DNA from 2 places in the Rhodoferax potami genome. Region 1 is predicted to be linked to the other one. Evidence: predicted binding sites of a transcription regulator. Region 1 holds the regulator's gene; the other holds the start of a gene.
What was found. Region 1 encodes sigma-54, which starts transcription at its own class of promoters, with help from an activator protein. Its sites were predicted from a motif close to TGGCANGNAANCTGCTTT; they were not measured.

Region 1 (4,884 bases):
AAGGTGGAAGGCGTGCCGGCCCTCGGTGTGGCGGGGCGTTTTTATACCGACGGCTCTATGGCCGGTAACATGCAGCGGGCCTTGCAAGTGGTCGATACATTGATCGCCGACCAGCGCGCAGGACGCGGCTAATACCCCAGCCCTGCACTAGGCAAACCTGTGGCGCTTGGCCTCAGGTGCGGGGCTAGAATGAATTTTTATTTACCCTTGAGGAGTCTGTCGTATGTCTAGCCAGAAGTTCCGTTTGGTCACCCGTAGCGATTTCGATGGCTTGGTGTGCGCCGTTCTCCTCAACGAGTTGGACTTGATTGACGACATCAAGTTCGTCCACCCCAAGGACATGCAGGACGGCAAGATCGAGGTCTCTGACCGCGATATCACGACCAATCTGCCCTATGTGCCGGGCGTTCACTTGGCGTTTGATCACCACGAGTCTGAGACGCTGCGCAACACCGGCGAGCGGCCCAATCACATCATCCTCCCGCATGCCGATTCGGCGGCCCGCGTGGTCTATGACCACTACGGTGGCGCCAGCCGCTTTCCGGCACGCTTCTACGACATGATGGAGGCGGTGGACAAAGGCGACTCTGCCCGCTTCAGCCACGATGAAATCATGAATCCCACAGGCTGGGTGCTGCTGAATTACCTGATGGATTCGCGCACCGGCCTCGGCCGATTCCGCGAGTTCCGGGTCAGCAATTACCAGCTGATGATGGACTTGATCCAGTACTGCCGTCACCACGGTATCGAGCAGATCCTGCAGCTGCCGGACGTGGTCGAGCGGGTCGAGCTCTATTTTGAGCATGCGGCCAAAGCCAAGGAGCAGCTCTTGCGCTGCTCTACCGTGCACGGCAATCTGCTGGTGCTGGACTTGCGCAATGAGGACATCATTTACGCAGTCAACCGGTTCATGGTGTACGCCTTGTTCCCGGACACCAATATTTCCATCCACGTGTTGTGGGGTCTGCAAAAACAAAACACCGTGTTTGCGACCGGTAAATCGATCACCAACCGCAGCTCCAAAACCCATGTTGGCGAATTGATGCTGAGCTACGGCGGCGGCGGTCATGCCAATGCCGGCACCTGCCAAGTGGATAACGCCCAAGCTGCCGAAGTGCTGCAAGCACTGATCCACAAAATTAACGCAGACGGCTGAGTACGGCGGGGGCAGGAGCCGTGAAGTGCTCGGTACAATGAGCCGAGCGCTCTTCGAGCAAGTTTCGTGCCCCTATGAAAAAAATTGTGTTGTCCCTGTCGGTTCTGCTGGTCTTGTCGGGCCTTGTGGGCAGCGTTCGCGCCGAAAAAGCGGACCGCAATAAGCCCATGAATGTGGAGTCCGATGCTTTGCGTTACGACGACCTCAAACAAGTCAGCATCTTCACGGGCAATGTCATCCTCACCAAGGGGAGCATCCTGATCCGCGGGAGCCAGATCGAGGTTCGCCAGGACCCCGAGGGCTACCAATTCGGCTTGGTGACCGGCTCACCGGACAAGCAGGCCTTTTTTCGCCAGAAGCGCGACGGCATCGATGAATACATCGAGGGCGAAGGCGATACGATCGAATACGACGGCAAAGCCGACACCGTGCGCTTCATCAAAAAAGCCCAGATGCGCCGTTTGCGCGGCGCAACGCTGGCGGACGAGGTAACCGGTGCGGTCATCCTCTATGAGAACCTGACCGACCGTTTCACAGTCGATGGTGCGCCCAAGACAGCCGCAGCCCCTGCAGGGCGGGTGCGTGCCATGTTGACACCCAAGCCCGAGCGGGGCACTGCGGCGTCGGCGGCCAGTGGTGCTGAACTCAAAGTTACGCCCCAAATCGAGAAGGTCGGCCAGTGAACGACCTCGTCAAAGACACCCCGGACAGCAGTGCCGGGCGGCTCGAAGCCCGCCATCTGCAAAAGTACTATGGCAAGCGCCAGGTCGTGAAAGATGTGTCGCTGGCGGTTCGCACCGGTGAGGTAGTAGGTTTGCTGGGCCCCAATGGCGCGGGTAAAACCACCTCGTTTTACATGATCGTGGGTTTGCTGCGAGCCAGTGCGGGCGACATCACCATCGACGGCCAAAGCATCGAGCACATGCCGATTCACCGCCGTGCCCGTCTCGGCTTGGGCTACTTGCCGCAAGAAGCCTCCATCTTCCGCAAGCTCAATGTGGAAGACAACGTGCGCGCCGTGCTGGAGCTGCAGCGCGACGATGCCGGAGCGCCTTTGAAGTCCGATGAAATCGAACGCCGGCTGACCGATTTGCTGCAAGAACTCCGGGTGGAGCATTTGCGGGAATCGCCCTCGCTTGCCTTGTCCGGAGGGGAGCGGCGCCGTGTGGAAATCGCCCGGGCATTGGCGACCCGGCCCCGCTTTATCTTGCTGGATGAGCCTTTTGCGGGTATCGACCCGATCGCGGTGATTGAGATCCAACGCATCATCAACTTCCTGAAGGCCCGCGGTATCGGCGTGCTGATCACCGACCACAACGTGCGTGAGACATTGGGCATTTGCGACCACGCGTACATCATCAGTGACGGGCATGTGCTGGCAGAGGGTACGCCCTCAGAGATCGTGAATAACGCCGATGTGCGCCGGGTGTACCTCGGTGAACATTTCAAGATGTAGATGAAACAAGGTCTCTCGCTCCGAGTTTCGCAGCACCTGGCACTCACGCCCCAGCTGCAACAATCCATTCGCCTGTTGCAGCTCTCCACCCTGGAGCTCAGCCAGGAAGTGGAGCAAATGCTGGATGAAAACCCGTTTCTGGAGTTGACCGAAGAGCGTGCCGAGCGCGAGGACTTCGGGCTCGATACGGTCGATGCCACAGTGAGCGAGGGCGATCGATTGAGCGAGCAAGAGCCTGATTTTGCTATCAATTCTGTAGCTGAATACGCAAGTAGTACCAGCGCTAGCGGCTCCAATGAGGAAGAATCCTCCCCCTTGTCTAGTAGCGACGAACCCAGCTGGGAGGGCGACGGAACGACCGAAATGACCCCGGACGATGGCGAATGGGGCGTTGACGCGAAGGCCAAAGCCAACAACCTCGACGACGACGAGCAGAAAGACGCCACCGAACTGGCGCGCTCGGGCGAGTCATTGCAGATTTTTTTGCACCGCCAGGCGGCGGGCCTGCGCCTGAGCCCTGAGGATGCAGCGGCCCTGCGGTTCTTGATCGAGTCCCTGAACGACGACGGTTACCTTGAAGAGCCGCTGGCGGAATTGGCCCAAAGCCTGCACCCCGGTGACGAAGAGCAGCTCCACGAACTGGTGCACCACTTCACCGTCGCACGGGGCTTGTTGCACAGCCTGGAGCCGGTGGGGGTAGGCGCGCGTGACTTGGGCGAGTGCTTGCGCCTGCAGATCCAGGCCCTGTTGCAAACCGCGGATGACGATGGCGAATGGGCCCGTATCGAGGTGTTGCAGGTTGCGTTGGCGATTTGCCAACAGCCCATGGAGTTGTTGGCCCGCCGGGACATCAAGCGTCTGGTGCAAGCCGGCGTCGGGAGCGACGCGCTGGTGCGTGAAGCCATTGCCCTGATTGCCCGCCTGGAGCCCAAGCCCGGCCGCCGTTTTGTGGATGTCGAGCGCAACATCGTGGTGCCCGATGTGCTGGTCGTGCCGATCGGCAGAGTGGGTGGCGCCGCCAAGTTTCGGGTGCAGCTCAACCCCGATGTGATGCCGCGGCTCAAAGTCCACGACATCTATGCCAATGTGCTGCGCAACCACAAAGCCAGCTCCAGCCATGCCGGGCTGCAGCAGCGATTGCAGGAAGCACGCTGGTTCATCAAAAACATCCAGCAGCGCTTCGACACGATTTTGCGGGTCAGCACCGCCATCGTCGAGCGACAAAAGAATTTCTTCACCCACGGTGAGCTGGCCATGCGCCCTCTGGTGCTCCGTGAAATTGCTGACGAGCTGGGCCTGCACGAGTCCACCATCAGCCGCGTCACGACCGCCAAGTACATGGCCACGCCGTTCGGCACCTTTGAGCTGAAATACTTTTTCGGCTCCGGCCTGGGCACCGAGAGCGGTGGCAATGCGTCCAGCACCGCGGTGCGGGCGCTGATCAAGCAATTTATTGCCTCCGAGAGCCCTAAAAAGCCCTTGAGCGATAACCAGATTTCCGACATGCTCAAAGAGCAGGGCATTGAATGCGCCCGGCGCACCGTGGCCAAATACCGCGAGGGGCTGAAGATTGCCCCCGCCTCACTCCGCAAAGCGCTATGAACCAATTGACTCTTTTTCTCCCCTGCGCTGCTGGCGTGGAGGACTTTCTTGCCCCCGAAATTTTGCAGATCACCGGTCTGCCCCCTGGCTGTATCACCAAGCAACGCGGCGGCGTAGCCGTGCGCACCGGGTTTGAGCATGCGATGCTGCTCAACCTCTACAGCCGCCTGGCCCAACGGGTGCTGGTCTTGGTGTCGTACACCGAGTACCGCAGCGAGCAGGACTTGTACCGTGCCGCCATGCAAGTGGCCTGGGAGCGCTGGTTCACGCCGCGCGAAAGCATCAAGGTCGAGGTCACGGCGCAGCACAGCCCCTTGACCTCGTTGAACTTTGCCGCGCTGAAGGTGAAAGACGCAGTCTGCGACCGCTTCCGCGAAGTGGCGGGCGGCGTGCGCCCGGATGTGAACACCCAGTGGCCAGATGTACGCATCTTCGCCCACCTGACCACCGACAGCTGTTCGCTCTATATCGACACCTCGGGTGAGCCCCTATTCAAGCGCGGCTGGCGCGAAGACAAGGGCGATGCGCCGCTCAAAGAAACCCTCGCCGCCGCCATGATCGCCGCTAGCGGCTGGGCCTCGGGCGACGCCGATTTGCTGCCCCTCTATGACCCCTGCTGCGGCAGCGGCACGGTGGTCATTGAAGCGGCCCAAATTGCCTGCAATATCGC
Region 2 (4,884 bases), 1.0 Mb from region 1:
GGGGCATGCACACCGATGGTGGGGTGCAGGCTGCTCGGCGGGTTCCAGGCCTTGTAGCGCACGGCAGCTACAAATTCACCCACCGTGCCGGTGCTGGTCATGGGCAGGGCTTCGCCATTGCAGGTGACCACGTAGCGGCTCTCATTCAGCCCGGTGACACGTACTTCCAGGCGTTCCAGGCTGGAGTCCACATAGCGGGCGGTGCCGCCTGCGGAACTTTCTTCGCCCATCACATGCCAAGGTTCCAGCGCGTTGCGCAAGGTCAGCTCGACGCCCATGCTCTTGACTGAGCCCACCATCGGGAAGCGGAACTCGTAGTGCGGGGCGAACCAGCTGGTGTCGAACGCGTAGCCGGCCATGTTCATGTCTGCGATCACGTCATCAAAGTCCATTTTGATGAAGGTAGGCAGCATGTAGCGGTCGTGCAGTTCGGTGCCCCAGCGGGTGACCGGGGCCTTGTACGGCGACTTCCAGAAGCGGGCCACCAGCGCGCGCAGCAAGAGCTGCTGTACGCTGCTCATGTGCGGGTGGGGCGGCATCTCGAAGGCGCGCAATTCCAGCAGGCCCAAACGACCCGTGGACGAGTCCGGCGAGTACATCTTGTCGATGGAGAATTCGCTGCGGTGGGTGTTGCCTGTCACGTCAATCAGGATGTTGCGCAGCGTGCGGTCCACCAACCAGGGCGGCATGCTCTGGCCATACAGCTCGCGGTTTTTGTAGATTTGCTCGATGGCTATTTCCAGCTCATACAGCTGGTCGTTGCGGGCTTCGTCCACACGCGGGGCCTGGCTGGTTGGGCCCACAAACATGCCGCTGAACAGGTAGCTCAAGGAAGGGTGGTTGTGCCAGTACAGCAGCAGGCTGGCCAGCAGCTCGGGTTTGCGCAGGAAAGGGCTGTCTGCGGGTGTGGCGCCGCCCATCACGAAGTGGTTGCCACCGCCGGTGCCGGTGTGGCGGCCGTCGGTCATGAACTTCTCAGCACTCAGGCGCGACTCGAACGCTGCGTTGTACAAAAACTCGGTGTTGTAGACCAGTTCTTTCCAGTTGGTGACGGGGTGCACGTTGACCTCGATCACGCCGGGGTCGGGCGTGACTTGCAGGAGCTTGAGGCGTGGATCGCGGGGAGGCGGGTAGCCTTCCAGCACGATCTGCATCTTCAGCTCGGCAGCGGTGGCCTCGATGGCAGCGAGCAGGTCCAGGTAGTCTTCCAGCCGCTCCAGTGGCGGCATGAAGATGTACAGCACGCCGGATTTGGAGCCCACGGCTTCGGCTTTGGGGCCGCTGGCGCGGCGCGGGTCGCGCACCTCTACGCACAGGGCGGTGCGGGTGATCCAGTGGGCGGACTCAAAGCGCTTGGGCGCTTGTGCGTACATTGCGGGCTCTGGCTGCGTGGCGCTTTGGGCGTTGGCCGCAATGCTGGCGTCCCCCGTGCCCTTGGCGGTTTGCATCTTGCGACCGGCTTCGGGTACGGCCAGGTTGCCGGCCAGGTAAGGCACTCCGTTGGCATCTAAAGAGCCTGCACTGGTACCGGTGGCCGCAGGGGCGCCTGCATGACCGGCGGTCGTTGCGGTCGTGGCGTTGGGTGCATAGCGCTGTGCAAAGGCCGCGTGCGCTGGCAACGCGCCGCGGTCCACGGTCGGGTCGCGCTCCACCAGATAGGGGTAGTCACCTTCGCTGACCCAGGGCAGGGAATCCAGCGGCAGGCGCAGGCCCATGGGCGAATCGCCGGGCATCAGGTACATGCGCTCGTCGCGGAAGAACCAGGGACCGGTAGTCCACCACGGGCCGGAAAGGCTGGGGTTGCTGCCCTTGCCTGTCAGGCGCGGGCCATCGCCCACTTTGAGCGGCAGCACATAGCCCACCACCGAGTCGAGCTTTTGCTCGAAGACGCGGCGCAGGCGGGCACGCTCCATCTCGTCGTCGAGCTTGCTGTTGAAGGGGTCCACATTCACCGGCAGGCGGCGCTCGCGCCACAGGTAGTACCAGGTGTCTTCATAGCCGGCCTGCACGTACTTGTCGGTCAGGCCCAGCTTGCCGGCCAGGGTGCGGATGAAGTAGCCCGCGTCTTCGGCGGTGTAGTGGGTGGGCTTGCGCTCGTCGGTGAACAGGGCGGGGTTGTTCCACACCTTCTGCTTGTCGGCACGCCAGTAAACATTGAGCGCCCAGCGCGGTAGTTGCTCGCCGGGATACCACTTGCCTTGGCCGAAGTGCAGAAAGCCGCCCTGGCCGTATTCGTCGCGCAGTTTGTGCACCAGCTCGGTGGCGAAGCCGCGCTTGGTGGGGCCCAGGGCGTCGGTGTTCCATTCGGGCGCGTCGCGGTCGTTCACCGCCACAAAGGTGGGCTCGCCACCCATGGTCAGGCGCACATCGCCGGCCACGAGTTCGGCGTCTACCGCGTCGCCCAGAGTCATGACTTCGGCCCACTGTTCGGGCGTGTAAGGCTTGGTGACGCGGGGGGACTCGTACATGCGGGTGACTTGCATGTGGTGGGCAAACTCCACCTCGCACTTGTCCACGCCGCCTTCGATCGGGGCTGCGCCGCTGGGCTGCGGGGTGCAGGCCAGCGGGATGTGGCCCTCTCCTGCCAGCAGGCCGCTGGTCGCGTCCAGCCCGATCCAGCCTGCGCCGGGCAAATAGACCTCGCACCAGGCGTGCAGATCGGTGAAGTCGACTTCGGTGCCGCTGGGGCCGTCCAGGGATTTGACGTCCGGTGCCAGCTGAATCAGGTAGCCCGATACAAAGCGTGCTGCCAGCCCGCAATGGCGCAGCAGTTGAACCAGCAGCCACCCGGAGTCGCGACACGACCCGCTGGCCAGCGTCAGGGTTTCTTCCGGCGTTTGCACACCGGGCTCCATGCGGATGGTGTAGCTGACGGCGTTGTGCACCAGCTGGTTGATGTAGACCAGAAAGTCGATGGTGCGGCGCTCCTTGAGGTCAATGGCTCCTAAGAACTTTTTGAATTCCGGGGTCAGCGGCTCCGCAGCCAGGTAGGGGGCTAGCTCTTGGCCCAGCAGCTTGTCGTACTTGAACGGGAAGTTTTCGGCCGTGGGTTCGAGGAAGAAGTCAAAGGGGTTGTACACCGCCATTTCGACCACCAGGTCGACTGTGACTTTGAATTCCTTGGTTTTTTCGGGGAACACCAGGCGGGCCTGGTAATTGGCAAACGGGTCTTGCTGCCAGTTGACGAAGTGGGTGCTCGGCTCGACCTTGAGCGAGTAAGAGATGATTTTGCTGCGGCAGTGTGGCGCCGGGCGCAGGCGGATGACTTGGGGACCGAGGTTGACCAGACGGTCGTACGAGTAGTGGGTAACGTGGTTCAGCGCTGCGTGAATGGACATGGGCCGGTCTCGGTAGATCTCACAGGGGACGCCGTGCAGCGGTTACCGCACGGGCCCCATACTAACAATCGGGTTTGACAGGCTTTTAAAGCAAGGTCCGCGCCAGTGCCTCCATAGCGGAGGGTTTGTCGCCCCTTGCGCGCGGTTAGCATGGTTGCATGTACGCCACCGCACTCCGCCTTGCCGTCTGGCCCCGCACTGGCGGTGCTGTCGGGTTGGGGCTGCTGGCGGGGATGGCGTTGCAGTTGCAGCAAGCCACGTTGTCAGCGCCCGCGGTTTATGTGGCGTTTGTGCTTCTGGCCCTTGTGGGTTATGCGTGGGTTGCTAGCAAAAAGATAGTGGGACTGTGGCGTCATGGTGTGGCGGGCCTCTGTGCATTGGCGCTGGCTTGGGGGATGACTGGCTTGCGTGCCGTGCTGTTCATGAGTCAAGCGCTAGCCCCTGCGCTGGAGGGGCGCGATGTTCTGGTGACCGGCGTCGTTGCAGATATGCCCCAAGCTACCGAATCGGGGCTCCGTTTCCGGCTACGGGTGGACGCAGGCGAGAGCGGGACGGGTGCTGCGCTCTTGGATGGCACACCGGTGACTGTGCCGGCTTTGCTCGACGTGGGGTGGTACACCACCGGCTTCAACCTCCAGACCCAAACCCCTGAGCTGCAGCGCACACCGCCTGCTTTGAGAGCCGGCCAGCGCTGGCAGTTGCCATTGCGGCTGAAGGCGCCGCACGGCAGCATCAATCCCCATGGTTTTGACTACGAGCTGTACCTGTGGACCCAGGGCGTGCAGGCCACCGGCTATGTCCGTGCCACGGTGAGCAGCCCGGAGCCACAGCTGATGGAGCAGACCACGGCCGCGCCTGTGGCACAGCTGCGCCAATGGGTCCGTGACCGGATACAGACCCGGGTCACCGACCCTCGCTCGGCCGGCTTGCTCACCGCGCTGGTGGTGGGTGATCAACGGGCTATTGAGCGTTCGGACTGGGATGTGTTCCGCGCCACAGGGATCAGTCACCTCGTGAGCATTTCGGGTCTGCATATCACGATGTTTGCCTGGGCGGCCACCTGGCTGGTCCGGCGGGGCTGGCGCACATCAGCGCGTTTGTGCCAATGGGTGCCCGCGTCCCACGCGGCGTGGGGAATGGGCCTGTTGTTGGCCACGGCGTATGCGGTGTTTTCCGGCTGGGGCGTGCCGGCACAGCGCACCTGCCTGATGCTGGCGATGGTGGTGCTCTTGCGATTGCAGGGCGCCAGATGGCCTTGGCCCTGGGTGGCACTGTGGGCTGCAGTAGGCGTGCTGCTGTGGGACCCTTGGGCCATGTTGCAGCCGGGGTTCTGGCTCAGCTTTGTGGCCGTCATGCTGCTGTTTGCCGCTGGAGATGCTACCAATTCAGGAGCTGGTGGTGCAGGTCGTGCAGGGGCTAGAGGGCTAAATGGCTCCAAATTGGAGCGCGGCTGGGCCCGGCTCCGCGCAGGCGCGGTGGCGATGTGGCGGGAGCAGTGGCTGATCACCTTGGCTTTGGCGCCGCTCGTGTTGTTGTGGTTCGGGCA

Region 2: the regulator sigma-54 is predicted to act here: its motif matches at 3,426-3,443, upstream of RAE19_RS02555 (DUF2126 domain-containing protein).

What each region holds. Positions count from the first base shown of each region.
Region 1 covers NZ_JAVBIK010000001.1:1,545,238-1,550,121, reverse strand. Annotated here, with positions in the region: gene RAE19_RS07360 (thiol:disulfide interchange protein DsbA/DsbL) at 1-132, shown strand, start outside; gene RAE19_RS07355 (exopolyphosphatase) at 224-1,156, shown strand; gene lptA (lipopolysaccharide transport periplasmic protein LptA) at 1,231-1,839, shown strand; gene lptB (LPS export ABC transporter ATP-binding protein) at 1,836-2,612, shown strand; gene rpoN (RNA polymerase factor sigma-54) at 2,613-4,214, shown strand; gene RAE19_RS07335 (THUMP domain-containing class I SAM-dependent RNA methyltransferase) at 4,211-4,884, shown strand, end outside.
Region 2 covers NZ_JAVBIK010000001.1:531,635-536,518, reverse strand. Annotated here, with positions in the region: gene RAE19_RS02555 (DUF2126 domain-containing protein) at 1-3,338, opposite strand, end outside; gene RAE19_RS02550 (DNA internalization-related competence protein ComEC/Rec2) at 3,497-4,884, shown strand, end outside.